DNA from 3 places in the Cupriavidus sp. KK10 genome. Region 3 is predicted to be linked to each of the others. Evidence: predicted binding sites of a transcription regulator. Region 3 holds the regulator's gene; each other region holds the start of a gene.
What was found. Region 3 encodes FNR, which switches genes on or off when oxygen is low (the NO sensors DNR and NnrR bind a similar motif). Its sites were predicted from a motif close to TTGATNNNNATCAA; they were not measured.
Positions count from the first base shown of each region.

Region 1: the regulator FNR is predicted to act here: its motif matches at 5,329-5,342, upstream of KB879_RS37690 (MBL fold metallo-hydrolase RNA specificity domain-containing protein).
Region 2: the regulator FNR is predicted to act here: its motif matches at 3,121-3,134, upstream of KB879_RS04530 (DUF3149 domain-containing protein).

Region 1 covers NZ_CP073678.1:1,347,121-1,357,427, reverse strand. The annotation lists gene KB879_RS37705 (response regulator transcription factor) at 1-434, opposite strand, end outside; gene KB879_RS40670 (PAS domain S-box protein) at 892-2,652, opposite strand; gene KB879_RS37695 (universal stress protein) at 2,974-3,816, opposite strand; gene KB879_RS37690 (MBL fold metallo-hydrolase RNA specificity domain-containing protein) at 3,876-5,234, opposite strand; gene KB879_RS37685 (HAD-IC family P-type ATPase) at 5,459-8,173, shown strand; gene KB879_RS37680 (NUDIX domain-containing protein) at 8,355-8,828, opposite strand; gene KB879_RS37675 (universal stress protein) at 9,101-9,934, opposite strand; gene KB879_RS39985 (glycogen/starch/alpha-glucan phosphorylase) at 10,272-10,307, opposite strand, start outside.
Region 2 covers NZ_CP073677.1:921,472-931,778, forward strand. The annotation lists gene purD (phosphoribosylamine--glycine ligase) at 1-252, opposite strand, end outside; gene KB879_RS04520 (YebC/PmpR family DNA-binding transcriptional regulator) at 337-1,062, opposite strand; gene KB879_RS04525 (helicase HerA-like C-terminal domain-containing protein) at 1,292-2,818, shown strand; gene KB879_RS04530 (DUF3149 domain-containing protein) at 2,869-3,033, opposite strand; gene upp (uracil phosphoribosyltransferase) at 3,162-3,812, opposite strand; gene KB879_RS04540 (MFS transporter) at 4,013-5,413, opposite strand; gene KB879_RS04545 (c-type cytochrome) at 6,043-8,916, opposite strand; gene KB879_RS04550 ((2Fe-2S)-binding protein) at 8,964-9,461, opposite strand; gene KB879_RS04555 (FAD-dependent monooxygenase) at 9,548-10,307, opposite strand, start outside.
Region 3 covers NZ_CP073677.1:5,030,323-5,040,629, forward strand. The annotation lists gene nusA (transcription termination factor NusA) at 1-426, opposite strand, end outside; gene rimP (ribosome maturation factor RimP) at 423-911, opposite strand; gene rluB (23S rRNA pseudouridine(2605) synthase RluB) at 1,213-3,111, opposite strand; gene scpB (SMC-Scp complex subunit ScpB) at 3,117-3,971, opposite strand; gene KB879_RS23460 (sulfite exporter TauE/SafE family protein) at 4,541-5,299, opposite strand; gene fnr (fumarate/nitrate reduction transcriptional regulator Fnr) at 5,378-6,103, shown strand; gene KB879_RS23470 (hypothetical protein) at 6,165-6,410, opposite strand; gene KB879_RS23475 (membrane protein) at 6,407-6,616, opposite strand; gene ccoG (cytochrome c oxidase accessory protein CcoG) at 6,661-8,109, opposite strand; gene ccoP (cytochrome-c oxidase, cbb3-type subunit III) at 8,183-9,100, opposite strand; gene KB879_RS23490 (cytochrome oxidase) at 9,103-9,267, opposite strand; gene ccoO (cytochrome-c oxidase, cbb3-type subunit II) at 9,271-9,933, opposite strand; gene ccoN (cytochrome-c oxidase, cbb3-type subunit I) at 9,952-10,307, opposite strand, start outside.

The DNA of each region.
Region 1 (10,307 bases), on a different replicon from region 3:
GGCAAGTCATCGCTCTGATCCTTCAGGCCGCTTGCCAGTTTTGCTGCAATTCCCTGACTCACATAGGTACCACCCCGCGCTACCTGTCCGATGGCGGACACCAGCTCCGTGGCCGCGCTTTCCTTGGTCAGGTAGCCTGCCGCTCCGGCCTGGAACGCACGGACGATATATTGCTCTTCCGCATGCATCGTCAACACGAGGATGCGCAAGGCCGGGGCTTCGGTGCGTAGTAGGCGGATCAACTCCAGACCGCTCCTGCCAGGCATGGACAGATCAAGGAGCAAGACCTGCGGACTGCATTCCCTCACCATTCTTGGTACTTGCGCACCGTCAGCCGCTTCGGCAACCACCTGAAACGACCCCGCCCGTTCCAGGATGTGCCTTAAGCCGTCTCGCACGACGGCGTGGTCGTCCGCAATCATCACGCGTGTCATGCATGGTCTCCCTGTTCATGTGAGAAGAAAACAATCACGCGGAAGGCCCCTCTTCCCACGAGTTCCGCAGAGCGCATCGCCGCGACGGAACCTTCAGCGATTTTCCCTTTCCCATCGAACCGGTTGGCCGGCAGCAGGCTCTCATTGCCGTTAACATGCCAATGGACTATAGAGTCTGTGCCGGAGAAGGCAATCCCGCCATGTGCCCGATGCCCCACGATGGCTGGCAAGCCGCCAGCGCCGGGCACTGTTGGCACGACGCAAGCTCGATCGCAATTGGATGCTCATCCATGAGTCACCTAAAGTGCTGTCGATATGACGCCGCGGCCCTACCTTTCGCAGTGGTGCCAACGCCCGGCCACGCGAGTGATTTGCCGGGCGCTTTATGGCGTTCATCCGGGCGGCAGTTTGTCAAGCGTGGGGGATCTCCCCTAGAATCGTGTTGCTTTGGAGCATTTCAAGGCCCTCCCAGGCCGGCGTTCCGTTGCGGGGGGATATCTACCCTCAAGCAAAAGCCCTTCCCGGGAGCACTTTCGATCGATACGGCGCCCCCGAGCAGACGAGACCGCTCCCGGATGCCCAACAGCCCCAGCGACTTGCGCGGCTCGTTGGCGTGTGGCTTCATGTCCCAGCCTGCACCATTGTCCTGTACTCGCAGGCCAACCCGGTCGTCGTCACACACCAGGTGGATCTGCACGCTGGTCGCGTTAGCGTGGCGAACGACGTTGCTCAGTGCCTCCTGCACGATGCGAAACAGCGCGGTCGCCGTCTGCTCCGGGACATCGACGTCGACACCGTCCACCGTCACCGCCAGACCATACCGGTTGGCAAAATCGTTCGCCAGCCACTCAATGGCGGGCAGCATACCCAGGTCGTCCAGCAGCGCGGGCCGCAGAGCGCTAGCGATACGGCGGACAGAGGCCACCGTGTCGTCAATGACCGCGTTCATGCCTGCGATCTCGTCCAGCAGGCCAACGGTGGGCTTACACTCCTCCACGTCCGTGCCAAGCATGGCTAAGTCCATCTTCAGCGCGCTCAGGCGCTGACCCAGGTCGTCATGGAGTTCGCGCGCGATGCGGCGCTTCTCCTCTTCGCGAGTGGCGAGGATACTGTCGGAAAGCTGCTGCAATTCCTCGCGCGAGCTTCGTAGGGCCTCTTCGGCACTGACGCGCTCAGTAATGTCGCGCAACATCACTGTATACAGCTTGCCGCCACCGTCGACCGTTTGCGAAATAGAGGCCTCGATCGCAAACTCGCTGCCGTTCCGCCGCATGGCGTAGAGCGCCAGGCGTTGACGCCCCATCTGGCGCTCCGATACACCGGTAATCCCAAACCGGCGCACATGCTCCGCGTGGGCGGCGCGGAAGCGCTCAGGAATGAAGTCGCCCAGTGGGCGCCCGATCGCCTGCTCCGCCGGCCAGCCAAACAAGGTTTCGGCCATCGGATTGAACAGCACGACGCGCTGGTCGCTGTCCACAATGATGATCGCCTCCATGGAGGAACGGATGATCCCAGCGAGGCGCGCCTCGCTTTCCCTCACGCGTTGAAGACTGCGCTGCATGGCCTCCTGAGCACGGACGCGCTCGGTAATGTCGCGCAACATCACGGCGTACAGCTTGGTGGCGCCGTGAACAGTTTGCGAGATGGACGCTTCGACCGGAAATTCGCTGCCATCCCGCCGCATAGCGTAGAGCGCCAGGCGTTGAGACCCCATCTGGCGCTCCGAAACGCCAGTAATCCCAAACCGGCGCACATGCTCCGCGTGGGCGGCGCGGAAGCGCTCAGGAATGAAATCGCCCAGTGGGCGGCCAATCGCCTGCGCCGCTGGCCAGCCAAACAAGGCTTCGGCCGTCGGATTGAACAGCACGACGCGCTGGTCGCTGTCCACGGTAATGATCGCTTCCATGGACGAGCGAATGATATCCGCCAAACGCGCTTCGCTTTCTTCCAGTCGTTGACGGCTGCCCCCCGAGACGCGCCTGAGCCTTCTCAGCCTGATCCAATAGAGACCAACAACGAGCCCGATGCCCCCCCCCAATAGCGGCACCAACGGCGCCAAAAGCCCCCGGTGCCGTTCGACGGTAGCCTGCAAAACGAAGGCAAGCACTACGAAGAGGACGACCGCGCCACTGCCAATCGCCATATCGATAGCATAGGAGCGCGGGCTCTCGAACGATAACAGCTGAGCCTTGTCTTTGGGGGCGAATGGGTTAGTCACGCAACGCGCAATGTCTGGCCGATTCCGGGCTTCTTAATCACTTCTGAATAGAATATAGAGCGACGACACGGTCCTGCAAGCCAAAGCTCAATCCGCTCAGCACCTGAGCCGGCGTGTTCCAAGGCTGGATTCTCGTGCTTCTTCGGCGCTTCGGCAGCCGAGCCGCTGTTGTGGGAAGCCGTTTTAGAGACTAGCTCAGGAATCAGCTCGGCGATGTCGGCAACCCGACGTTTGGCTTGCCCGGCAAAGTGCTAGCCAAACGGCGCCCCCGGCACGGCCTCCGCTAACGCACTGCCAGGTCCGACTGGCAGTAATCGCACCTCAGTGCGACATAAAGACTGGAAACGCTGCCTGGCGCAGTAGGGCGCGGGTGGTGCCGCCCAGCACAAGCTCCTTAAGCCGGGAACGGCCATAGCCGCCGGCGACCAGCAGGTCGGCCTGTACCTTGCAAGCAAGTTGCGGCAGAACGTGGTCGGGGTCGCCCTCCCCGAAAACCAGATCGGCATTGATGCCATGGCTGGCCAGCCACGCTGTCAGCCGGTTCCCGCTGTCACGGTAGGCCTCTTCCCCAATGGCACCACCATACTTGTCTGGGCTGACCACCAGGACGGAAACAGCACTGGCATGCGCGAGCCACGGCAATGCGTCCGCTACCGCCCGCGCGGCCTCTCTGCCGCCGTTCCATGCGATGGCGACATGGCGACCAAAGCGCGGGCCGGCCGCGCCCGGCACCAGCAAGATGGGCCGGCCGGCATTGAGCATCGCATACTCCGCAACCCCGGCCAGCAGCGCCGGCACATCGGCATCCGCCGACGGCGGCGCGGGCAGGATGAGATCGGCGAAACGGCCCTCGTCGGCAAGCGCCCAGCCGGATTCGGCGTCGATAATGATGTGCCGGGTGGGAATGTCCGGCGACACTTGCCTGGTCAGCGTGTCGAGGGCTTCCTTGTGACCGGCAACCAGTTTGTGCAGCTGGCTGGCGGCAAGCGCCACGTATTGCCCGGCTTCTTCGCCCGCCCCGCGACACGGCTCCAGGTTTGTTCCAGTTGCAGTCAGTCCGACCACGCTGCCGCCGAATTTCGCGGCAACCCGTGCCGCCGTTTCAATGCGTGCCGACCGGGCAGAATCTTCGCTGAGGTCGACGAGGATGGTTCTAAAGTCCATAACGTGATTCCGGTTTGTCAGACGTGCCTAAAGATGCACATGACAGGCGCCGGGCTGGATCAATCGAGCGGGTAGGACCGCCGATATTCCGGCATGGTGACCGCCCAGCGCAGATCGCGCTCGATGTTCTGGCGCAGCGCATCGCTTGCCTGTGGCTCGCCGTGCACGACAAACGTACGCCGCGGCGGCTGGTGAAAGCCGCCAAGCCAGGTCATGAGTTCCGCGGCATCGGCATGTGCGGACAGGTTCTCCACCTGCTCCACCGACGCATGCACGGCGATGTCCTTGCCATGGACGCGGATGTCGCGCCGCCCTGCGGCCAGCGCTGCGCCGCGCGTACCCGCCGCCTGGAAGCCGGAAAGCAGGATGGTGTTGCGAGGGTCCGGGCCGTAGGCGGCAAGATGGTGGACCACACGACCACCGGTAGCCATGCCGCTGCCAGCCAGGATGATCTTGGGACTTCGGTCGTGGTTCAGCCAGATCGACTGCTCCATGCTTTGCACCGGGGTGGCGAGATTGCAGGCTGCGGCGCACTCTTCGCGGCTGATGCGCAGCTCTTCCGGATGCAGCGAGAAAATCATGGTCGCGTCGATGGCCATCGGGCTGTTGAGGTACACCGGCACGTCGGGGATTCGCTTGAGCTCGCGCAGGCGGTGCAGGCAGTACAGCAAGCTCTGCGTGCGCCCCACCGCGAAAGCGGGGATGATCAAGCTGCCGCCGCGGCCAATTGTCCGGCTGACTATCTCGCCGAGCACATCCAGCGGGTCGTCATCCGGATGCCGCCGGTCGCCATAGGTGGACTCCACCAGCAGGTAATCCGCCTGACGCACCATCTCCGGCGCGCGCATGACGATGTCTTGCTGCCGCCCGAGGTCGCCGGAGAAGACGATGCGCTTGCCGTCGACGAACAACGTGACGATCGCTGCCCCGATGATATGTCCGGCCCGGGCAAACTCGGCCTCTACGCCGGGCACCACCTGGAAGCGCTTGCCGAATTCCATTGGCTGGAGCCGCCGCATTGCTCGTGCAGCGTCGGCGGCAGTGTAAAGAGGCAATGCGGGCCGGTGACGCGAAAAGCCCTTGCGGTTCGCGTAATCGGCGTCTTCTTCCGCCAGGTGGGCGCTGTCTGGCAGCAGGATGCCGCACAGCTGCGCGGTGCCCATGGTGCAATACACGCTGCCGCGGAAGCCGTTGCGCACCAGCAGGGGCAAATACCCGCTGTGGTCGATGTGGGCATGGGTCAGCACCACGGCGTCGAGCTTGGCCGGATCGAGCGGCAGTGGGTCCCAATTGCGCAGGCGCAGGGTCTTGTATCCCTGGAACAAGCCGCAGTCGACCATGACTTGGTGACGGCCGGTATCGAGCAGGTACTTGGAGCCGGTGACCGTATCGGTCGCGCCGAGGAATTGCAGTTGCATGCTGGTGTCCTTTGACGCTTGCGCAAAGCCGCTGGCCCCACCACGGGTGCCGCTGGCTGATACAGGCAGTCTAGGAGGGGGAACCGAGCAGTGGTTGATCCGGATCAATCATGTGGACACACGGGTACCTACGCTTGAACAGTGTCCGGCCCCGCCGGCCGCATATGGCGTACGCGCAGGGTGCACACGCCTGGCTCCGCGCCGAGCATCCCTTGGGAAACCTCATGCAAAATCGCTCCAGCGCGTTGCAAACGGATCGCCCCCGATCTCACGAAGAACCTTACGGTACCCGGGATGGCATCGATCCGGCGCACGTCCCTCCCGGCCTGACCACCGCGCAGGCTCGTGCGCGGCTGGCGGAGGTGGGCCGCAATGTGCTGCCTCAGGCGGCCCCGAGGTCGGTTGTCGCGGTGTTTCTGCGCCAGTTCCTTAGTCCGCTTATTTACATCCTCCTGGCCGCGGCGGCGGTGTCGCTTGCATTGGGTGACCTGAAGGATGCACTGTTCATTGGGGCAGTACTGCTGATTAACGGCGTCATCGGCACCGCACAGGAGCATACGGCCGACAAGGCGACCGTGGCGCTGCGCAAGCTGGAGCAGCCCCGTGCCACGGTGATCCGGGACGGCGTGCAGCAGGAGATCGACGCAAGTACCCTGGTACCGGGTGACCTGGTGGTGCTGGAAGCCGGCAGCCGAGTGCCGGCCGACCTGGAACTGACCTACGCCATTGACCTGCAGTGCGATGAATCCCTGCTTACCGGCGAATCGTTACCGGTGCGCAAGCTCTCCGCACGTGATCCCAGCAACGCCCCAGCGAGCGCCCGCCAGTGTCTGACCTTCGCCGGCACTGTGGTGCTCCGCGGCAGGGGCCACGGCATCGTGGTGGCAACTGGCCCTGCCACGCAAATTGGCCGGATTGCGCGGGAACTGGGCCGCGAATCCATCTCGCAGCCACCTTTGATTCTCAGGCTCCAGCGTTTTTCTCGACTGATCGCGGTGGCGGTAGGCGTCGCTGTAGCGTTGCTGGTGTTGGTGGGTATGCTGCGCGGCATGGCATTGCGCGAGCTGTTCATGATGTCGGTCGGACTGGCGGTGAGCGCGATCCCCGAAGGACTGCCCGTCGCCATTTCGGTGGCGCTGGCGATCAGCATCCGGCGGATGGCAAAGGCCCACGTGATTGTGCGCAAAATGCCCGCCGTGGAGTCGCTTGGCTCCTGCACCATGATCGCCACCGACAAGACCGGCACCCTGACCATGAACGAGCTCGTCGTCACGGATGTCCGGCTTCCCGGCGGCACGGCGCTGTCCTTCGACGTCGGGCACGACCTGGACGAATGCAAGATCCGCGCCGCCGGCGCCACCGAGCAGGACGCGAGAACGCAGGTAGCGGCCCTGCTGAGGGCCGCGGCGCTGCCAAATGAGGCGCAACTATCCAGGGAGCGCGACGGCTGGACTGGCACCGGGGACAGCGTGGACGTGGCGCTGCTGGCCGCGGCGCACAAGGGAGGCACCGTAGCCAATGAGGTCCGACAGCGGTACCCCTTGGTGGCCCGTATCCCCTATGAGCCAGACCTGCGGTACGCGGCCTCGTTCCACCGGCACGAAGAGACGATCCGCGTGTTCGTCAAGGGAGCGCCCGAGACGCTGATCGCCATGTGCGACCAGGCGGATGTTCGCGGCCATGCCGTGCCGATCCGGCGCGAGGCACTGCTTCGGGAAAAGACAGCGCTGGCCGCGCAAGGACTACGCGTGCTGGCGTTCGCTGAAGGCACGATTGATGCGGAGCCGGACGGGTCCTATGGACACGGGCACCTGGTCAATCTGACCTTTCTGGGAATGGCAGGCATGAAGGATCCGGTTCGCCCAGAGGTCCCCGAGGCTATCCGACGCTGCTACAGCGCCGGCATCGACGTGGCGATGGTGACTGGCGACGATCCGTTGACGGCCAGCGCAATTGGCTCACAGGCGGGGCTGCGCTTTAACGCGGACCAGGTCGTGACGGGCGAGCAGGTGCGCCAGGCCGAGAGCGAGGGGCCGCACGGACTCGACCAACTGACCCGCCGTGCGCGCATCTACGCCCGCGTCAGTCCGGACCAGAAGCTGTCCATTGTCCTGTCGCTGGCAAGAACCGGCCATTTCGTGGCAGTCACTGGCGACGGCGTCAACGACGCTCCTGCGCTCAAGCACGCACACGTCGGTGTGGCCATGGGCCGAAAGGGAACTGAAGTGGCGAAGCAAAGCGCAGACATTGTCCTCACCGATGACAACTTTGCGTCCATCGTCAACGGCATCCATGAAGGCAGGGTGGCGTACGCGAACATTCGAAAAGTCATCTTTATGGTGGTTTCCACGGGCGCGGCCGAAATGGTTCTGTTTCTGCTGGCGATTCCCCTGGGTCTGCCAATGCCATTGCTGCCGGTGCAGCTGCTGTGGCTCAACCTCGTGACCAATGGCATCCAGGACGTGGCTCTGGCTACCGAGCACGCGGAGGGCGATGAACTGTCGTATCCGGCGCGCAAGCCCCGGGAACCGATCTTTGACCGCGTAATGATCCGCCGCATCTGCTATTCGACTCTAGTCATGGGCGTAGGGGGATTCGCAACTTTCTACTGGTTGCTCGACCGCGGCTATCCCATCGACGAGGCACGCAACCAATTGCTGCTACTGTTTGTGCTGTTTGAGAACTTGCAGACGTTTAATAGCCGTTCGGAGCGCCACTCCGTATTCCGACAGGGGGTCTTCGCCAATCCGATGCTGGTGGCCAGCGTACTGGCCGCCCAGTCATTCCATATTGCTGCCATGTACATACCTGGGTTAAGCGACACGCTCAGTCTCACACCTGTGTCGGCTACGACGTGGGCCGGGCTGTTGTCGCTCGCGCTGACATTGACGATTGCGGTGGAGCTGGACAAGTGGTGCAGCCGGCGGTGCAAGCTGTAGCGCAGAGACCGGTGCTCGCCCACTCGAGGCGCTGACCTTTGCCCCCATGGGTGCGGGCAGACTGGCCGACGCCGCCGTTCTGACGATCCGTCCCTGAAGTCGACGAATCCCTGCAAGGGCTGCTAACCCTCAGATCTCTGGAATCGTCCGCATGCGTCACTTGAAAGAGAAGGCGGAGGTGCTACTCCATTGGCGCCGGACCCGACGCCCCTTCAGGAGGGTCTCTCGCGACTTTCATTCCGACCATCCTCCGCGCCCACTCAAGTACAGGCAACAGCCGGGGCGGCAAGTGCTGCTCAGCTTCAGCAAAAGATACCCAGCGGAATTCATGGTGTTCCGGCCGGCCCAGTTCCGGGCTAATCGGCAAGACAACGTCGCCCCGGGCCGAAACCGCCAGATAATAGCGAGCCACCTTGCTGCCGCGGTTGTAGGGCTCGGTTTCGCAGTACTGCTCGCCCCACCGAAACTGCAGCCTTGTCAGGCCGGTTTCCTCTTCGGTCTCGCGCAATGCCGCCCCCAGTTCGGTCTCCTCTGGTTCAGGCAACCCCTTGGGGAAATCCCAATTTCGGTAGGCACGTAGAATGAGACAACGCCATTCGCCCGCCTCCGGCCGCAGCACAACCACGCCCGCCGATCGCTTCATTTGATGCGACATCCCGGCCTCGCCCTATTCCTATTCCCCGCTAGGGGAAGAACCGCGCTTGCGTGCTGTGGCCGACCTGGAACGCGCCCACCGACGCCGGCGCGCTGCTGGAGATCGCGGACCGCACTCGCTGCGACCCCATACCATTGCCTATTTGCTTGAACATGCACGCGACCGTCACGCCGGTCCACAGCTCGATTTGCCGAAGCTCGGAAGGTATCCCCGCCATCGCCATTGCGGCCTGCTCGAAGCGACCCTCTACACGCCGGCGGTCCAGGCGGAGGTCAGTGCGACATCAATACGGGAACGGTCAAGGACGCCAGCAACGTGCGCGTCACACCGCCGAGCACCAGCTCGCGCACGTGGCCATGGCTGTAGGCCCCCATGACGATCAGGTCAGCATTGAAATCTGCCGTGCGAGAAAGCAGCAACTCGCCGATGGTCAGATCGGAGCCCCCGGTACCGTGCTCGACCTCTACGGCAACGCCGTAGCGCATCAGCGTCCGGGCCGCGTGGCTGCAAGGCGTTGCGTCCGCGCGCATCTCCTTGGACGTGGTTTGCACGTTCAGGATCCTGACCTGCGCGCCGGCGATGAGCGGAATGGAGTCGTGCAGGGCCCTTGTCGCTTCCCGGCTGCCATTCCATGCCAGCATGACCCGCGTCCCCACCGTTGGGAATACCCCCGCCAACGGAATCACGAGCACCGGCCTGCCGGCTTCAAGTATCAAGGATTCCAAAAACTGATGCGCGACGAAGCTGCCGGGATCGCTCGGATCGTACTGTCCGGCAACGATAAGGCCGGCTTCGCGGGCTTCGCGCAGCGCCATCGCCACAGGCTCGCCCTCCACCGCACGCCACTCCGTTTCCACTGACAGCTCGCTCACTGCGGCCTCGAACCGGCGTCGCACCTCGTCGCGTACCTGGTGGCGCCGCTCGCGATCCTCGGCCATGAACTGCTCAGTACCTTGCATAGCATAGACCCACGCGGGAGCCATGAACCCTGCAAACAGCCCAATCAGCCGGCATTCGTTGGCCACGGCCAGACGGGCGGCGAGCTCCAGGCGCCGCGCTGCGCTCTGGCTGGCATCGAGGTGCACCAAAATGCTTTCATAGCGCATGGCTGTACTCCGTCGGCCTGGATGGTCCTGGATTCACTCTAGGTTGTGATGCCCAAGGACGGTTGATGGAGATCAGTGGCGCCTTCGATTGTCCGGGACGTCCAGATTGCTCGAGATTGCGATAGCCGGAACGGGGCGAGCTGCGGCCAGCAAGGGCATCGCCTGGGCGCCCACGCGCCCACGCGCCCACGCCTGACACGATTTTACATAGACCGATGACCCGTCGCCACCCTACCCATGCCGCTGGAGCGGCTGCCTCGGGCGCTGTCCGGTGGCGGGAGCAACCGCGCACCCGCCCCGGCCGCCCGGATGGCCCCCACCGACAACGGGGCCGCTGTCATCGCTTGGCTCGCGCGCTAAGCCTGCGACTGAC
Region 2 (10,307 bases), 2.6 Mb from region 3:
GGCGCGGAAGATATCGACGATGCCGGCGGCCAGCGGGGCCTCGGGGCCGACCACGGTGAAGGCCACGCCCTCGCGCTCGGCAAAGGCGGCGATGACCTCGGGGTCGGTCAGCGGAACATTCTGCAGGCGCTTGTCGAGCGCGGTCCCGCCGTTGCCCGGCGCGACATACACCACCTGCACCTTGGGGGACTGGGCCAATTTCCAGGCCAGCGCGTGTTCACGTCCACCCGAGCCGACAACCAATACTTTCATGATCACTGCCAGAAAAGAAACACATACTAAGAGGCGGCGGCCTGGGCTGTGTCCGGGTCGCCGCCGATGGGGGCTTGTTGCAGCTTAGTCTTCGATTACCGCGTTGGTGAAGACTTCCTGCACGTCGTCCAGGTTTTCCAGGGCGTCGAGCAGTTTCTGCATCTTGAGCGCGTCGTCGCCGCTGAAGCTGACTTCGTTCTGCGGCTTCATCACCACGTCGGCCACTTCCGCCTTGAAGCCGGCGGCTTCCAGCGCGGCCTTGACCGCCGAGAAGTCGTTGGGCGGGCAGGTGACTTCGATCGAGCCGTCGTCGTTGGTGACGACGTCGTCGGCGCCGGCTTCGAGCGCGGCTTCCATCAGCTTGTCTTCCGGCGTGCCGGGGGCATACAGGAACTGGCCGCAGTGGGTGAACATGAACGCCACCGAACCTTCGGTGCCCATGTTGCCGCCGTGCTTGGAGAACGCATGGCGCACTTCGGCCACGGTGCGGGTGCGGTTGTCGGTCAGGCAGTCGACGATGATGGCCGCGCCGGCCAGGCCGTAGCCCTCGTAGCGGATTTCTTCGTAGTTGGCGCCTTCCATGCCGCCCACGCCGCGCTGGATGGCGCGCTGGATGTTGTCCTTGGGCATGTTCGCGTCCATGGCCTTGTCAATCGACAGGCGCAGGCGCGGGTTGGAGTCGACATCGCCGCCGCCGAGCTTGGCGGCAACGGTGATTTCCTTGATCAGGCGGGTCCAGATCTTGCCGCGCTTGGCGTCAGCGGCGGCCTTCTTGTGTTTGATATTGGCCCATTTCGAGTGACCGGCCATGATTCTCTCCGAAGCGGAATGCGGTGATCTGCGGTGATGTTGTGCGGGGTCGCCATGCACGCCGTAACCGGGGTGGCAAAGCCCTCGGACAGCGCGCGCCAGGTGACGGATATGCCTGGCGGCTGGCTATAATCAGCCCAGGATTTTATCACGCGGGCCTGCCCGCGCCGCCCCGGATCCACCAGATCCCATCAGACGCTATCAGACGCTTACGGAACCCAGGAACATCATGGCCGACCCCATCCTCATCGCCAAGAACGCCGAACATGAACTGGTGCTGCTGCCGCAGATGGGCAACCGGCACGGGTTGATCACCGGCGCCACCGGCACCGGCAAGACCGTCACGCTGCAGACGCTGGCGCAGGGCTTCTCGCGCCTGGGCGTGCCGGTCTTCATGGCGGACGTCAAAGGTGACCTGACCGGCATCTCGCAGGCCGGCCAGCCGTCCGACAAGCTCAAGCAGCGCCTGGCCGACCTGAACCTGCCGGAGCCGGCATGGGGCGCGTGCCCGACCACGCTGTGGGACGTGTTCGGTGAGAAGGGCCATCCGGTGCGCGCCACGGTCTCGCATATGGGCCCGCTGCTGCTGTCGCGCATGCTGGAGCTGAACGACACCCAGCAGGGCGTGCTGAACCTGGTGTTCCGCATTGCCGACGCCAACGGCCTGTTGCTGCTCGACGCCAAGGACCTGCGCGCCATGCTGCAGTACGTCGGCGACAACGCCGGCCAGTTCACCACCGAGTACGGCAATATCTCGGCCGCCTCGATCGGCGCCATCCAGCGCGGGCTGATCGCGCTGGAATCGCAGGGCGGGGATGTCTTCTTCGGCGAGCCGATGCTGAACCTGGAAGACTTCATCCAGACCGAGAAGGGCCAGGGCGTGGTCAATATCCTGGCCGCCGACAAGCTGATGAACGCGCCGCGCCTGTACGCCACTTTCCTGCTGTGGATGCTGTCCGAGCTGTTCGAGAAGCTGCCCGAGGCCGGCGACCTGGACAAGCCCAAGCTGGTGTTCTTCTTCGACGAGGCCCACCTGCTGTTCAACGATGCGCCCAAGGCGCTGCTCGACAAGATCGAGCAGGTGGTGCGGCTGGTGCGCTCCAAGGGCGTGGGCGTGTACTTCGTCACGCAGAACCCGATCGATATCCCCGACACCGTGCTGGGCCAGCTGGGCAACCGCGTGCAGCATGCGCTGCGCGCCTTTACCCCGCGCGACCAGAAGGCGGTCAAGGTGGCTGCCACCACCATGCGCGCCAATCCCAGGCTGGACCTGGAAACCGCGATCAGCGAACTGGGCGTGGGCGAAGCGCTGGTGTCGTTCCTGGACGCCAAGGGCACGCCCTGCGTGACCGAGCGTGCCTGGGTGCTGGCACCGGGCAGCCGCATCGGCCCGGCGACGGAGGAAGAGCGCAAGCAGCTGATCGCCAGTTCGCTGGTGGCGGGCACCTACGAGAAGACCGTGGACCGCGAATCCGCCTATGAAAAGCTGCGCGGCAGCGTGGCGACGGCCGGCAATGGCAACGGCAAGGGCGCTGGCGGCGCGCCGGCGGGGCAGCCCGCTGGTGAGCAGGACAGCGGCTGGCTCGGTACGGCCGGCGAGATCTTCGGCACGCTGACCAAGGGCACCGGCAAGACCGGCCGCGGCGATTCGATCCTGGAGTCGATGGCCAAGTCGGCCGCGCGCACGGTGGGGTCGCAGGTCGGCCGCGAACTGATCCGCGGTGTGCTGGGCAGCCTGCTGGGTAAGAAGAAGTAAAGACGGACTGACGGAATGACGGAAAGGGCCGCGCGATGCGGCCCTTTTCCTTAGTGGCGCTGCGCCTGTTGCTGCGCCTTGGCCGCTGCCGCGTCCTCGCGCATCTTGCGCGCGAACATCCGCGCAAAGAACCACCCCATGCCGATGATGAAGACGATCACGCCCAGGCTCATCAGGCCGGTGCTGGTACTGAACAGGATCTTGAAGGCTTCCATGCTTGGCTCCCTTTGCGTTGGCGATGGCGGCCGGCGAGGTCTCGCCGGCGCTTGCCGCCAGTGTAGGGAGCCCTGTGGCGCGGACTATTGAGGCCGGTCAAGCGCAAGCCAGCCCGCCGCCGCACCACTCAGTTCTTGGTGCCGAACAGGCGGTCGCCCGCATCGCCCAGGCCCGGCACGATATAGGCATCGCCGTCCAGGTGGCTGTCCAGCGAGGCGACGAACAGCTTCACCCCTGGATGCGCCTTCTGGAACACTTCCACGCCCTCCGGGGCCGCCACCAGCGCAACGAAGGTGATGGCCTCGTCCTTGACCCCGCGGCGCTTGAGCACCTCCACCGCGTGCGCGGCGGAGTAGCCCGTGGCCACCATCGGGTCGCACAGGATGAAGCTGCGGTCTTCCAGGTCAGGCAGACGCACCAGGTATTCCACCGGGCGGTGCTGCTCGTCGCGGTACACGCCGATGTGGCCGATGCGCGCCGACGGGATCAGCTCGACCAGGCCGTCGCTCATGCCCACGCCCGCGCGCAGCACCGGCACGATGGTCAGCTTCTTGCCGGCGATCACCGGCGCCTCCAGCTCTACCAGCGGCGTTTCGATGCGGCGTGTGGTCAAGGGCAGGTTGCGGGTGATCTCGTAGCCCATCAGCAGCGTGATCTCGCGCAGCAGTTCGCGGAAGGTGCGCGTCGACGTTTCCTTGTCGCGCATGTGCGAAAGCTTGTGCTGGATCAGCGGGTGGTCGAGGATGAACAGGTTGGGAAAGCGCGGATCTTGTTTCATGGCTGGCGGCGAGGGCTCGGCGGGGTAGGGACAAGCAGGTGAAGCGGGCGGCGAGATCGGATGGACCAGCGCGCCGCGCCGTTGCAGCCGGATTGTAATGGAAGCGGGCCGCCCTGCCCGTGGCTTCGCTTTCGAGACCCGCCCACGCCAGCCGCCGGCGGGCTCCCTGAACTGCCGGGAGCGGCCGGCGGTGCCTTGCGCTAGTCAAGCGCGCGATTCTTCGACTCGATATCCACCATGTAGATGGCGATTGCCGCCACGGCAAGAAATGACGAAAGCAGCGCCAGGGCAAGGGTGAACTGGCTGGCCATGATCGGTGCAATGATCGAAGGCGCAAACAGGCCGCCAAAGCGCGCCATCGCGCCGGCAGTGCCCATCCCGCTGGCGCGCAGGTCGGTCGGGTACACCTCGGGCGTGAAGGCGTAGAGCGCGCCCCAGGTACCGAGGAGCGAGAAGCTCATCAGCAGGGTCGAGCCGACGATAAGCGCGGTGGACTGGCCCAGGCTATAGAGCATGCAACCTGCCGCGCTGAGCAGCAGGAAGCCGATCAGCGTCGGCTTGCGGCCCCAGCGCTCGACGCCGTGCGCGGCCAGCGCGAACCCGGGAAGCTGCACCAGCGCGAGCACAATCAGGAAGACCTGGCCACGCATGAAGCCAAAGCCCTGGCCCGCCAGCTTGACCGGCAGATAGACGAAGACGCCGTAGTAGGCGATCGAGATCAGCGCCCAGGCGGCAAGCAGGCAGATGGTGCGGCGCCGGCATCCGCGCGCGAACAGCGCAAAGACCGACTTGCGCTCCATCGGCTGCGGCTCCAGGTTGCCGATTTCCACGGACACGCGATTGGCGGTGGCGACACGCTGCAGCACCGCGCGTGCCTCGGCCGAGCGTCCCGATTTATTCAGGTAGAGCGGAGACTCGGGAACAAAGAACCGGAAGACCACGCCGACCAGGGCGGGGATGCCCGTGACGAGGAAGATCAGCCGCCAGGCATCATCGCCTCGCGACACGGCGATCAGCGCAAGAATGGCGAGCAGGATCGTGCCGACGGCCCAGAACGACTCCAGCAGCACCAGCCAGCGACCGCGCCGGTCCGAGGGCAGGAACTCGGCCATCATGGTGTAGTCCACGGGCAGCGTGCCGCCCACGCCGATGCCGGTCAGGAAGCGCAGCAGCAGCAGCCACTGGAAGTCCGGTGCGAAAGCGGAAGCGACACCGCAGATGGCGTCGATGACCACCGCCATCATCAGCACGGGCCGGCGGCCGATCCTGTCAGCCAGTCGGCCGAACACGAATGCGCCGATCAGCATGCCGACAAAGAACATCGTCCCGGTCTGCAGAGCGGTCGGTACGGGAATGCCGAAGGTCGCCGCAATCGACGGCGCGGTGAAGCCGATCGACAGCACCTGCATCGCGTCAGCCAGCCAGACCAGGCCGAAGATGACAAAGAGCCGATACTGGAACCGGCCGACGCCGGCCGCGCGGATGCCTTGCTCGATCGTGATGGTTTGAGGCGATGCTCCCCGCGCGCTGGGCTGTGGGGCCGAGCCTAGCGTGACTTCCGGGATGGTCGTGGTTGCCATGGATGAAATTGATGACGACATGTTGTCTACCTGTCTTTATAGGCTGGTTCTTGAACTCGGACGCACACGTTTATCGAAGCAGGGCCAGACGGTACTGACTAATGCGTGATGATCACACCGGGACAACCGCACCAAATTGCAACGAAACGTGGTGAGTACTCCAATTGGCGAGGCTGGAACTAACCCGGTAGCACGCTCGCAACACCTGCTTGGTTCTGATACGACATAGTCACTCCTTGTTGTCTACCCTTGGTTGGTCCAGGCCCGGCCTCCCGGTCGGCGCTGCGGGGAACTATGCAAGCCCCGGGCCAGCGCTTCCGGTGATGTAAAGGGCCAATCTTTTAGTTTTGTTGTCTCGTCTGCCGCTTGCGGCGCGCCGTCCTTGTGCGGGGAGGCACCGCTGCGGGCCTAGCGGCACTCATGTAGTGCGCACTACATGATCGTTCAGCGTAAGCTACATGAAATTGGCGGGCAAGGCCGAATTGCGTTTTCCCTCCTCGGGGTTTTCCCGCGCGTGGCGCGCATGGCGCCGGCGCGGGAATGCACGTCTCCCTGCCCGGTGGCGAAGCGCCTTGCCAGGCACGGCGTAGGTGCGGTCAGCGTGGATGCGGAAGGCGCGGCGAGCCGGCCCCGCGGCGTCTGCGTTGGTCCTAGTGGGCAGGCATCGCGCGCAGGCGCGCGACGGTGTTCTCCAGGTCCTGCCATGCGGGTTTGTCGGGCGCAAAGCGCGCGCGCAGGTACTGCGCCAGCTGCGTGATCTGCTGGTCGTCGAGGGTGTCGGCATAGGCCGGCATCGCACCCAGTTCGCTGTTGGGCGGTGCCGGCATGCCTTGCAGCAGCACCTGGATCACGTTGTCCGGCAGCTTGCTGTGCAGGTTCGTATTGAGCGCCAGCGAAGGCTTGACGCCGAACTGGGCGATGCCCTGGTCCGACTGGTGGCAGACCGCACATGCGCTTTGGTACAGGCGTTCGCCGGGACCGCCCAGGGTGCGCGCGGCCTGCGCGCTGCGCTGCTCGATCTGCGCGGCCTGTGCGGCCAGTACGGTAGGCGAGGGCGGTGGCGTGCCGAACGAGGCCACGTAGTGCGCGATCGCGCGCACGTCGGACTCAGGCAGTTGCGCCAGTTCTTCGACCACCGGTGCCATCGGTCCGGCCGCGGCGCCATGGTGCGGCGCATAGCCGCCGCGCAGGTAGGTGAACAGCGCTGCTTCGGTCCAGGGCAGCGGTGCGTGCGACAGTGCGCTCAGCGGTGGCGCTTCCCAGCCTTCGGCGCTGCCGCCGGTCAGGTACTGGCGGCCGCCTTGCTCGGCACCGAGCGCGTTGCGCGGCGAATGGCAGGCGCTGCAGTGGCCCAGTCCTTCGGCCAGGTACGCGCCGCGATTCCATTGCGCGGAGCGCGACGGGTCCGGCGTGAAGCGCTCGTTGCGATGGAACAGCAGGTTCCAGCCGGCCAGCAGCGGGCGCACGTTGAAGGGGAACGCAAGCTGCGTCTGCGGGACTTCGGATTTCACCGGCTCTGCCGACATCAGGTACCCGTATAGCGCCTGCATGTCGCCATCGCTGATCTTCGCGAATGCGGTGTATGGGAACGCGGGATACAGGCGCCGTCCGTCGCGGTGGATGCCCTCGCGCATGGCGCGCTCGAACGCGGCGAAGGACCAGTTGCCGATGCCGGTCTGCACGTCCGGGGTGATATTGGTGCTGTAGACCGTACCGAAGGGCGTCTCCAGCGGCAGGCCGCCGGCGTTCTTCACGCCGCCCGGCGCGGTATGGCAGACCGCACAGTCTCCCGCGGCGGCCACCAGCCGGCCGCGTTCGAGCGTGGCGGCGGAATAGAAGCCGGCCTCGGGCGGCGCCACCGGTGCGATCGGCGCGCGCCAGGGCAGCAGCGTGGCGCACACGCCGGCAGCGGCTGCGGCGGCAGCGGCGATCCAGCCGCGCTTGCTGCGCTGGTTGCCGGGCCTGGCCTCGGCCAGCGCCAGGCGGATGCGATCGGCGCTGAAGGGCGGCGCGCGCAGGCGCACGCCGGTGGCGTCGTAGATGGCATTGGCCACGGCCGCGGCGGCGGGCATGGTGTCGGTCGGGCTGGCAGCCAGCGCGTCATGCGTGGCGAGCGTGCCGGCCAGGCGGATTTCCGGCAGGGTGCTGCCCGGCACGGCTGGCAGCGTCTGGCTGGCAGGTGGCGCTTCGGCCGGCCAGGTGTCGAAGGCGGGCGTGGCCGACGTCAGCTGCAGGGCGGCATCGGCCACGGCCTGCTCCAGCGAGCGCGCGGACGGCGCGGCTTGTGCGCGCGGCAGCGATTCACTGTCATGCCCCACCGTCACGCGCGTGACCGCCAGCTCGCCGGTGGTGCCGTCGACCTCGACCTCGGCCACCCATGCCGACCAGGTCTGCCCGGCTTCGTGATCGACGGTGTTGGCATAGGCAAAGCCGCGGCCGCGCTGCACGTTGCCGGCCGCTGTGTTGGCGCGGGGCGCGGCCGACGTCCAGCCGGCACGCTCGGACACTTGGCGTACCAGGGCTGTGCCGCGCGCATCGTCGAGATGCGCCATCCGCAGCGCGACCGGGTCGGTGCCGGAGTCGGCGGCAAGCTCGTCGAGATGGGATTCCCGGGCGAACACCTGGGCCCGGGCTGCCGCCAGTGGCGCCGCATCGGACGCGGCGGCGCTGCCTGTCGAGACCAGGTCGACATGCGGGATGCGATAGGGCGGCATGGCGGTGTCGCCTGCGTGGCCGGCAGCGATGCTGTCCGCCACGGGCGATGCCGTATGCGTCAGCCACAGCGCCAGCGGCACGGCCGGGGCTGCGGTGCCCGCCAGTGTTGCGGCGTAGGCTTCGACGGCGGTGCCGGCCAGCGCGGTGTCGACGCGCACATCGAGCACGGCATCGGCAAGGCCTACATCGGCCGCACACAGCCGACGCATCACGGGCAGTCCGGCGGCGTGGGCCAGCAGCGCCGCGTCGGCGGCGGCGTGCGGCGCGAGCAGCGCGGGGTCCGCGCGGTCGTCGGGCGATTGCCAGCAGGCCAGCACCACCTGTTGCGGCGCGATGCCCAGCAACGCGGCAAGCTCGGCGCGCAGCGCGCCAGGGCGCGTGCTTGGCAGCCACACGGTCAGCTTGCCGTCGCGCCAGTCGGCGACGGCCGTGCAATACGCCTCAGCGTGGGTGCCGGCCAGGGGCCACTGGTAGTGCTGCGTGTGGCGCGCATCGGCGCCGGCCAGCACCGCATCGGCATTGCCGCGCTGGGCCAGCGTGAGGCGCGCTACCGGCGCGTCGTCCGCGCGGGGCGGGGCGGACCATCGTGCCTGCAGCGCATGGGTTGCGTTGGTGGCCTGTGCGCCGGAAGCCGTTGCCATGCCGGCGAAATTGTTGCGGATGACGACCGCGCGCACGCCCGGCAGCGCCAGCGCTGCCTCGCGCTCCGCGCCCAGCAGGCGCGCCGTCAGCGGCTTGCCGTCGATCCAGCGCAGGCCAGGCGGTGTCAGCACCCGGGCAACCAGGCAGTCGGCGGCGGGCGGCGGCATGCTGCCCGCGACCGCGGTCGGGGTGGCCTGTGGCACGAGCCCTTCGTTCACGATGCCGACCCCTCGGCCGCCTGCCGTTGCAGCACCGCGGCCCGTTGCACCGCGCGCACGATTTCCACGTGGGTGCCGCAGCGGCACAGGTTGAAGCGCAGCGCCTCGCGGATCTGGGCCTCGTCGGGATCGGGGTTCTGCGCGAGCAGCGCCTTGGCGGTCATGATCATGCCATTCAGGCAATAGCCGCATTGCGCGGCCTGCTCATCGATAAATGCTTGCTGCACAGGGTCGGGCTGCGCGTCGGTGCCCAGTCCCTCCAGCGTGGTGACGGCGTGCCCGACCACGGCCCTGACCGGCAGCACGCAGGCGCGTGCGGGCATGCCGTCCACCAGCACCGTGCAGGCGCCGCACTGGCCCAGACCGCAGCCATACTTGGGCCCGTTGCAGCACAGGTCGTTGCGCAGGATGTAGAGCAGCGGCGTGTCAGGGGCCACGCTCAGCGTGTGCTCGGCGTAGTTGACTTGCAATGTCAGGGGGCGGGGCGTGTTCATCGGGGGCTGGGGGCGGTTTGAACATCACGCATCGCTGCGCCGCGCCCCTTCGATGAGGGGCTGCGGCGGGCAGGGTTGGTCAGGCGTCAGGCCGCTGCGGACAGCGTCCCGGTCCCGGCCGACACCAGCGGCACGTTGAAGACATCGTAGCCGAAACACCAGTCGGGGTTCTCGTTGCCGCGCAGCCAGGTGTTGTTGTGCGAGACCAGCTGGACCTTGCTTGCGCGCTCGTTGCGGTTCGCTTCATACAGCGCGAATGCCGAGGCGAAGTCGTCCACGCCGGTCTCGGTGAAGCAGCGCGTGAGCATGGCCGCATCCTCGATCGCCATCGCGGCGCCTTGTGCCATGTGCGGCTTCATCGGGTGGCAGGCGTCGCCGAGCAGCACCAGGCGGCCCCGGCTCCACAGCGGCAGCGGGTCGCGCTCCAGCAGCGGCCACTTGGTCACTTCAACGGTGCCTTCGATCAGCGACTGCACGCCCTCATGCCAGCCGTCGAACGCGGCGCGCATTTCCTCGATGCTGCTCGGCACCCAGCTCTTGCTCATGTCCCACTCGGGCTCGGGCACGCCGGTGACGTAGTAGATCTCGTCGAGCTTGCTGGTATCGAAGTAGACCATCATGTGGCGGTCGTCGGTCCACCACTTGGTGCAGCGCTCATGCGTGAAGCCCTTGACGCGCGCGATCGGGAACACCGCGCGGTGTGCCACGTAGCCCGTGTACTTGGGCGGCTCGGCGCCCAGCAGCGTCTCGCGGATGCGCGAGTTGACACCGTCCGCGCCGATCACGATGTCGGCCTCTTCGACCGTGCCGTCGGTGAAGCGCAACTGCACCACGTCGCCCTGGTCG
Region 3 (10,307 bases):
GGTCATGATCTTCTCGCCGCGATCCAGGTAGTCGTTCAGGATCTGCTCGCGCTCGGCGTCGCGGATGCGCTGCAGGATTACCTGCTTGGCAGCCTGAGCACCGATGCGGCCGAACTCGACCGACTCGATCTGCTGCTCGATAAAATCACCCAGCTCGATGCTGGGGGTTTCATCGCGGGCTTCGAACAGCAGGATCTGCTTGTCCGGCTCTTGCAGGCCCAGCTCGTCGGGAACGACCAGCCAGCGGCGGAAGGTTTCATGCTCGCCCGACTCGCGATCGATCGCGACACGGATATCCACGTCTTCCTCGAAACGCTTCTTGGTGGCCGAGGCGAGCGCCGCCTCCAGGGCACCGAATACCACATCCTTGTCGACGTTCTTCTCACGCGCAAGCGCATCGACGAGCAACAGAACTTCGCGGCTCATTGCTTGTTCCCTTTTCTTTGATTTCCTTTGAAGTCGATCACCGGCACCAGGCGTGCCTTGTCGACATCGGATACGGCAAATTCCAGCAGCGCCGGGCCATCTTTGCCCTCGAACTCCAGGCCAATCTTCTCCTCGCCCGCCGCGCCGGTGGGCTCGCGCAGGATGCCTGTGAAGTTCTTCTGTCCGTTGACGGGCAGGCGCAGCGTCACGCGCACCTCCTCGCCGGCAAAGCGAACGTAGTCGGCCAGCTTCTTCAGCGGCCGGTCCAGTCCGGGCGACGAAACCTCGAGGCGTTCATAGTCGACGTTCTCGACTGTGAACACGTGGGTGAGCTGGCGGCTCACCTTTTCACAATCCTCGATGGCAATGCCGGTTTCAGGCTGATCGATATAGACACGCAGCAATCCGGCCGGGGCACGCTCGAGCTCGACCAGCTCATATCCCATGCCGCTTAGGGTGGTTTCGATCAAATCTGCCAGATGCACTGTTATCCCGAGTAATGGCCATCAACACCGTGGCAGGCAAACCCGCCGGTGCCGTCCGGGACGACCCTGCTGCAGCCCTGCCTGTCCGCCATCCCCCCGCTCCAGCGGAGAGAACCGAAAAACGGGCGAACCAAAAAAAAATGGGCGCAATGCCCATCATTCGCCCATCCTCGACGAGGATGGCTTTTTGAATAGACTTGAATTATACGCGGATTATGTCGAAAAGGCAAAAGCCAGACATTTCCGCGCACTGAACCCGGCGCCGGCGGGCATTCAGCCCGCCATGCGCCGCAATCAGCGCTTATCGGTTGCCGCCGCGGTTGCCACCACGGTTGCCGCCGCCACCGCCACTGCCTCCGCGCGGGGAACGGTTACCGCCCGGTTTCGACGCCTTCGGCATCACATTGCCGTTGGCTTCGCCACCGCCACGACGCGGCTTGCCCTGACCCTGGCCGCCCAGACCGCCCTGGCCACCCTGACCGCGCATGCCACCCATGCCGCCCATGCCGGCGCCACCGCGCCCCTGGCGTGCGCCAGTGCCGCGCCCGCCACCCAGGTTGGCCGCGTGCGAGGTCAGCAACGTGGGCCCGTGGCTGATATAGCCCATCGAGGTCCTCATCGGATCCGGCTGGCTGCTGCGGCCGCCGCCACCGCCCCGGGCACCGCCCTGGTCGAAGCGCGGCAGGCCATCCATACCCGTGGGCATCGGCATGCCGGCAATCGCGGCTTCGGTGCGCTGCTTGCGCCCGCCCACCTTGGTAGCGCCCTTGGGGGCCTGCTCGCCCTTGCCGGGCACCTTCAGGCCGACACCGGCCATCAGCGCCTTGACGTCATTGGGCTCGACTTCCTGCCAGCGGCCGCGCTTGAGGCCGCGCGGCAGCAGGAACTGGCCGTAGCGGGTGCGGATCAGGCGCGACACGGTCAGCCCGACCGCCTCGAACATGCGGCGCACTTCACGGTTGCGGCCCTCGGTCAGGGCCACGTGGTACCACTGGTTGACACCTTCGCCACCGCCGTCGGCAATGCGCAGGAAGTTGGCTTCGCCGTCATCGAGCTTGATGCCGTGCAGCAGGCGCTGACGGTCGGCCTCGGCCAGCTCGCCCAGCGTGCGCACCGCGTACTCGCGCTCCACGCCGTAGCGCGGGTGCATGAAGCGGTTGGCAATGTCACCCGACGTGGTGAAGATCAGCAGACCTTCGGTATTGAAGTCCAGGCGGCCCACCGCGACCCACTTGCCGCTCTTGATGCGCGGCAGGCTGTCGAACACGGTCGGACGGCCTTCCGGATCGGACTGGCTGACGATCTCGCCGGCGGGCTTGTGGTACAGCAGCACGCGCGGCGGCTTGGTCGACACCTTGCGGTGGATCAGCTTGCCGTTCACGCGGACCTGGTCCGCCGGCAGGATGCGCTGGCCGATATGGGCCGGCAGGCCGTTGACCGAAACGCGGCCCTGCAGGATCAGTTCTTCCATCTCGCGGCGCGAGCCCAGCCCGCCCTCGGCCAGCACCTTGTGCAGCTTGGGCGCGTCGTCGTCAGCCGACAGCTCGCGCACCGGCTTGGCCTTGGTGCGCGGGATGACGGTGTCTTCAGTGTCGTACTGCTCGGAGATCACGAAGCGGAACAGGTCTTCGCTGCTCGCCGCGGTCTTGTCCCCGCCGCCCTGGCCCTTGCGGGGCGCCTGCGGCTTGCCGCCATCCTTGCGGCGGCCCTGCTGCCGCGCGCCGGCGCCCTGCGCCTCGCCCGGCGCCGCCGCCTTGCCTGAGCGCTGGACCGGCTTGCGCTTGCGGCCGGGCTGCTCGGGCTTGTCGGTGCCTTCGGCCCTGGCCGCGCGGTCCACCTTGTCTGCCTTGCTGGTGCCCTGGCCGCCCTGGCTGCCCTGGCCGCCCTCGCCCTGCCCCGTCTTGCGCTTGCCGCGGCCGCGCTGGCCACCGCGCGCGCCGCCCGCCGCCTGGGCGGCGCCCGCTTCACCGGCATCGGCCTGGCCGCCGGCGCTGGCGCCTTCGGCGCCCTCGCCGCGGTCCTGCGTTGCCTGGCGGCGCGATGCGACCAGGTTCCTCAGCCCGCGGCGCAGCCCCTTGCGGCGGGGCGCGGCTTCGCTGCCCGATCCGGGTTCTGCGGCGCCGGTGTCGGCGGGTGCGCCCGCATTGCGGGTGTCTTGCTCAACGGAATCAGACAAGATATTCACTATCGGATGTTGCATGTTGTTCAGTTCGGCACGCGCTCGTCGTGCTCGCTCGGGTGCGGCGGGGTGCCGTTGTCCGGCAAATCGCCCCGCGCCCCGTCCGGATTGGGTGCGGCTGGTTCGGTGGAAGCGGCCTCGGCGGCATCGTCGGCTGCAGCTTGCAGCGGTTGCACGTCAAAGCCATTGGCGCCTTGGTCGACCGGGTCGGTCGTCTCGGCTTCGTTCGCGACGGATGCTTCGGCCACATCCGCTGCCTGCGCGGCGGGGTCGGCAAATGCTTCCTCGTCGGCACTGGCTGCCTTGTTTGCAGCCAGATCTTCAAAATTGATGGCCTGTTGTTCCAGCAGGGTTGCCTGCGCCTGCGCCTGGGCGTCTTCCAGCGGCGGCAGCTCATCCAGCGTACGCAGCCCAAGATCGTCCAGGAATGCCTTGGTCGTCGCATACAGCGCCGGCCTGCCCGGCACGTCGCGGTGTCCGATCACCTCGATCCAGCTGCGGTCCTCAAGCTTCTTGACCACTTCCGTGCTGACCGTTACGCCGCGGATTTCCTCGATATCGCCGCGGGTCACCGGCTGCCGGTAGGCAATGATCGCCAGTGTTTCCATCACGGCGCGCGAATATTTTGGCGGCTTTTCGGGATTCAGCCGATCGAGGTATTCACGCATTTCCGGCCGGCTCTGGAAGCGCCAGCCGCTGGCCAGGGCCACCAGTTCCACGCCGCGCGGCCGCCAGTCCTGGCGCAGTTCCTCAAGCAGCACGCGGATGGTGTCTGCGCCGACGTCGTCGTCAAACAGCCGCCGCAGGTCATTGACGCGCAACGGTTCCTGCGCGCAGATCAGCGCCGTCTCGAGGACGATCTTCGCCTCTTGGGTATTCATGTTGATGGTGTGCAGCCTGTCTTTGCACCTGCTCCCGGACGGATCCGGGGCATCGGAGATTTTGGATACAGCGGTACGAAAGCCACCGCCATCTCATTGCGCAGCTAGCCGGATACCTGCTGCATCCAAGCCGTGCACTTCCCTATCTTTGCATCGAGTTGCCGGGTCGTTCCGGCAGGAGATCGTTCGCGTGCCGTTATGGATCGGCCAGCAAACCTCTTGCGTAGCGCGCCCGCACATATCGGACGTCGCTGTCAGCGAACTGAAGGCCTCGGACGCAAGAAAAACGGGTATCGGGAGCAAGGCCGGCATCGCCAACACCGCAGTGCCAGCCGGACTTTTGAACCAGATCTTTTGAACCGGATGGACTGCGGGGACGGGACGGGCATCGAAAACCTTCCGCTTCCCCTGCCCTGAACGCGCCTTCTGGTAGGAAGGCCGCCTGGCGCTGCTCGCCCGCTGCTTACCGCGGCTCATTCTATGCCGCGCGATACCGCAATGTTGGCGATTGTATGGCATTCCCGCCCCCGCCTGCAACCATCATCCGTTGCCCGGGCGGCGCCGGCGCCTCAGAACACCAGGCAGAATCCATGCTCGGCCAGCGAATGTGGCAGCAGCACCGCTCGCGCAATGCCAAGGGCGCCGAACGCCATCACCGCCAGGCCGGCCCCCAAGCGCACGCCGGGACGTCGCGACAGCGTACGCAAGTAGCCCGCGAGGCCGGACAGCACCAGCAGATTAGGCAATGTGCCGAGCCCGAACACGCCCATCACGAGTGCGCCGGACGCCGCGTTGCCCGCCAGCAGCGCCAGCGTAAGCGCCCCATAGACCATGCCGCACGGCACCAGCCCCCACGCCAGGCCCACGCCATAACGCCGCGCCAGTCCGCTTCGCGCCCGCACAAACGCCGGCATGGCGCCTGCCAGGCCACCCAGCCGCCGCGCCACCGTTGCGCCGGCGCGCGCCGCCAGCCGCTCCAGCCAGTCGACGGTAAAAGTGTTGCCGCGCAGCAACCGCCAGCCCGACCACAGCAGCATGACGCTGCCCGCGCCGAACAGCCAGCGCTGCACCGGCAGGTAATCCTGCTTCCATGCCGAGGCACCGAGCGCGCCTAGCGCGGCACCAAGAAGCATATAGGTCGAGATCCGGCCCAAGTGCATAGTCAGCAACTCGGCCAGCCAGGCGGCGCGGCTGGGCACCAGACTGATCGTCACCGTCGCGCCGCGGCGTTGTTCCACGGCCAGCGCCACGCCGCCGCACATGGCAGCGCAGTGGACTCCGCCCAGCAAAGCCAGCAGAAAAACGCTGATCAGCACGCCAAATGTCAATTCTTACTCCCTACCGCATCACATCGCACGGTAAAATGTCCTAATCGCGCCCTCGCTGCCATTTCTAGCAGGTTCCAATTGCTCACCTCCATTCCCATTACCGAGATGTCGCCCCGCTGCTCCACCTGTGCAATGGGGCAGCTGTGCCTTCCGGTCGGCATGTCGCAGCAAGACCTCGCCAAGATGGACACGCTGGTACAGGAACGCATCCGCGTGCACAAGGGTGAAACCTTGTATCGCATGGGCGATCCGCTCACCGCGGTCTACGCCGTGCGCTTTGGCACGCTCAAGACCCACGTCACCACTGAAGACGGCCGCTCGCAGATTACCGGCTTCCACCTGCCCGGCGAAATCGTCGGTCTCGACGGGCTGGGCGAGATGCAGCATGCCTCCGATGCCGCCGCCCTGGAAGATACCGAAGTCTGCGTGGTCCGCATGAGCGAACTGCAGTCCCTCTCGGTCGACCTGCCATCGCTGCAGCAGCAGTTCCTGCGCCTGATGGGCAAGGAAATCACGCACGACCAGCTGATGCTGGTCACGCTGGGCTCGATGCGCGCCGAGGAACGCCTTGCCGCCTTCCTGATCAACCTCTCTGAGCGCCTGTCGGCGCGCGGCTATTCGGCGTCCGAGTTCGTGATGCGCATGAGCCGCGAAGAAATCGGCAGCTACCTGGGCCTGAAGCTCGAAACCGTCAGCCGCCTGTTCTCTCGCTTTGCCGAAGCCGGCCTGATCCAGATTCGCCAGCGCCACGTCAAGCTGGTGGACATCGACGGCATCAAGCAACTCTACAGCCGCTCCTGCTAAGCGGCCAAGCGCTGCCAGTGCCGCATCCGGCCATGGCAGCGCAGACCTCACGCCAGTCCGCTCATTCCAGTTCGTCGGTATCGCTGAGCCGCGTCGGCATGGTGTAGAGCGTCAGTCCGCTGGACAACGCGCAGAACACCCAGGCCATCAGGAAGCCGATGGTGTAGACCGATTCGCGGGACGCTTCGATCGGCTGGCCGAAGAAGTTCAGGTCACCGGGATCCACCACCGAAAACACCGTCGCGGTCGCAAAGCCAGCCATCAGGAACGCCGGCCAGAGTACCCACATCAGCCAGCGCAACCTCATGGCTGCCTCGCTGCGGCAGCCTTGGGCGGCGCGGCATCGGCCTTCTCCACCACCAGGCCATGGCGCGTTGCACCCTGCACCGGCATGTCCGGATGCGTGGACGCCAGCCAGATCGTCACGCCGCACGCCACCATCGCCACCAGCGGGCCGCTCATCAATAGCCACGGCCACGGCTCCTTCCACCACGGATTGCCTTGCTGACTCATCTTGCCCCCTTCATCTTGACGACTAAGTCCGCGTCTGCCTAGCTTCACAAATCGCGCGGCACGATGAAACTGGTGGATTGCCGGATTTCGGCCTGCCCCCGCTCCGTGCCTTCGCTCGTCACTGTCACGTTGATCTTGTGCGTGCCCCGCGCCGCGGCCTCGATCGGCACGCGGATCCGGATCGGCAGCAACCGGTTGGACGTCGGCGCCAACGATTCGGCCTGCTTGTCGTACTCCACCTTCAGGTTCTTCAGCTCGTCGCTGTCGGCGCGCACGCTGATCTTCATCGGCGCTTCGGTGGTGTTGATCAGCTGCAGGCGATAGACGTTCTCGATCCAGCGGCCTTCCACTTCACGGCCGAGCGCACCACGGTCGCGGATGATGTCGACCTTCAGCGGCGTGCGCAGCGCGATCGACGCCATGAAGCCGCCCAGCAGCACCACCCAGATCACGGAATAGATGATGACGCGCGGACGCAGCAGGCGCTTGCGCGATGCCGCTGCGGACAAGGCCTTGCGCATCGCGTTTTCCGAGGTATACCGGATCAGGCCGCGCGGATAGTCCATCTTGTCCATGACCTGGTTGCAGGCGTCGATGCAGGCGCCGCAGCCGATGCACTCGTACTGCAGGCCGTCGCGGATATCGATGCCTGTCGGGCACACCTGTACGCAGATGCTGCAGTTGACGCAGTCGCCAAGCCCCGCCTTGTAGTGATCGGTCTTGCGCGACCGGCTGCCGCGCGGCTCGCCGCGGCCGACGTCGTAGGTCACGACATAGGTATCGCGATCCACCATCACGCTCTGGAAGCGCGCATACGGGCACATGTACTTGCACACCTGCTCGCGCATGAAGCCCGCATTGCCCCAGGTGGCGAACGCGTAAAACAGCATCCAGAACGACTGCCACGGCCCCAGCGACAGGCTGAGCACCTCGCCGCCCAGACGGCGGATCGGCGCGAAATAGCCGATGAAGGTAAAGCCGGTCCAGAGCGCAATCAGCACCCACAGGAAGTGCTTGGTCGCCTTGAGACGGAACTTGCGCAGGCTCCACGGATCGCCATCGAGCCGGATGCGGGCGATGCGGTCGCCTTCGACCCGCCGCTCGATCCACATGAAGATCTCGGTATAGACCGTCTGCGGACAGGCATAGCCGCAGAACAGCCGCCCCGCGATCGCCGTGAACAGGAACAGCGCCAGCGCCGAGATCACCAGCAGCACCGCCAGGTAGATCACATCCTGTGGCCACAGCACCAGCCCGAAGATGTAGAACTTGCGCGCGCCAAGGTCGAACAGCACGGCCTGGCGGCCGTTCCATTGGAGCCAGGGCGTGCCGTAGTAGATCAGCTGGGTCAGGATCACCAGCCAGACCCGCCAGCTGGAGAAGGCGCCCGTCACCGAGCGCGGGTAGATTTTGCGGCGGACCTCGTAGAGCGTTTCGTCAGAGGTCTCGCCCGGCGCAGCGGCCGACCGTTGCAGGTCGGCCGCCCGGGCCATTTCTTCGGTCCCGGGTGCATTCATGGGCATGCTCTCCCGCGAGCCACCAGCGCCCGCTCACATGAGTCGTCGGTCATTGCCCGGCTCCACTCCCGATGTTGGACAAACCCCAGATATAGGCCGTCAGCATCCGGATGCGTTCAGGCGTCAGGATCTCCTCATGCGCGGGCATTTTGTTGTTGTGGCCCTTCAGGATGGCGTCGACGATGCTGCCTTCCGAGCTGCCATACAGCCAGACGTTGTCCGACAGGTTGGGCGCACCGAGCGCCTGGTTGCCCTTGCCGCCGGCGCCGTGGCATGCCACGCAGGTCGTCTTGAAGGTGCCCTCGCCACGCGACGCACGGATCGGGTCCGACGACAGCCCCGACAGCGAGCGCACGTATTGCGCCACGTCGCCCGCCTGCTTGGCGTCGATGGTCGCGGCAAACGGCGGCATCACGCCATTGCGGCCCTTGGTGATGGTCTGCTGGATGGTGTCGGGTTCGCCGCCATAGAGCCAGTCGTTGTCCGTCAGGTTCGGGAAGCCGCGGCTGCCGCGCGCGTCCGAACCATGGCACTGTGCGCAGTAGTTCAGGAACAGGCGCTGGCCGATCTCGCGCGCCTGCGGATCCGCCGCCACCTGCTTGACGTCCATCTTCAGGTACTTGGCGTAGATCTCGTTCTGCATCTTCTCCTGCGCCGCGCGGTGCGCGGCAAGTTCGCCCTGCGTGGAGAACTTCAGCACGCCGGCATACGAACCCAGCCCCGGGTACAGCACCAGGTAGGCCAGGCTGAAGATGCAGGCCAGCAGGAACATCCACATCCACCAGCGCGGCAGCGGGTTGTTCAGCTCGCGCAGGTCACCGTCCCAGACATGGCCGGTGTCTTCAGTGCCGCCGGCGGTCTTGGTGACCTTGCGTTGCGAGAACAGCAGCCACACGCACCAGACGATGCCGACGAGCGCGATGGCGGCAATGTAATAACTCCAGAATTCGGAAATGAAATCGCTCATGGCTAGGTGTTCCGGCTCGATGTTGTCGTAGTTTCGTCAGGCAGCGCGAACGGCAGCATGGCGGATTCCCGGTTGGCGGCCTGCCGGCCGGCGGACCAGGCCCACCAGCAGATCCCCAGGAAGACGACCATCGACACGACGGTCGCAAAGGCAGTGATCATGGCCATGGCTTACTCCTTGGGTGCCGCGGCCGCGGCGGAATCCACGCGGACGTTGCGGCGGTTGGTGCCCAGGCCTTGCAGGTAGGCAACCAGCGCATCTTCTTCGGTCTTGCCCTTGAGCTCGTCCGGTGCCTTGGCGATCTCGGCATCCGTGTACGGCACGCCCAGGCGCACCAGCGCGTGCATGCGGGCCTGGATATCGTTGGTGGGCAGCTCGGCCTTTTCCAGCCACGGGTACGATGGCATCACCGATTCCGGCACCACATCGCGCGGATTGCGCAGGTGGATACGCTGCCAGTCATCCGAGTAGCGCCCGCCCACGCGCGCCAGGTCAGGACCGGTGCGTTTGGAGCCCCACAGGAACGGGTGGTCGTAGACCGACTCGCCCGCCGTGGAGAAGTGGCCGTAGCGCTCGGTCTCGGCCTGCAGCGTGCGGACCTGCTGCGAGTGGCAGCCGACGCAGCCTTCACGGATATAGATATCGCGGCCCATCAGCCGCAGCGGCGAATACGGGGTGATGCCCGGATCCGGCTCGGTGGTGGAGTGCTGGAAGAACAGCGGCACGATCTGGACCAGACCCGCAATGCTGACCACGAGGATCGTGCAGATGATCAGCCAGCCGATGTTCTTCTCCAGCGTTTCGTGGGAAAAGAAGCGTTGTTTGTCGGACATCTTTCTATCCTGGATTGATCAGTGGGCAGAGGCAGGGATGCTGGCCGGGATCGGCGCATCCACGGCGGGCTTGCCGACGATGGTCTTGAGCACGTTGTAGGCCATCAGCAGCATGCCGGACAGGAAGCACAGGCCACCCAGCAAGCGAATCAGGTAGAACGGGTACTTGGCCTTGACCGCTTCGACGAAGGCATAGGTCAGCGTGCCGTCAGGCTGCGTGGCACGCCACATCAGGCCTTCCATCACCCCGGCGATCCACATCGAGGCGATATACAGCACCACGCCGATGGTCGCGATCCAGAAGTGCCACTCGATCAGCCGGACGCTGTACATCTGCTTCTCGCCGAACAGGCGCGGGATCAGGTAGTAGAGCG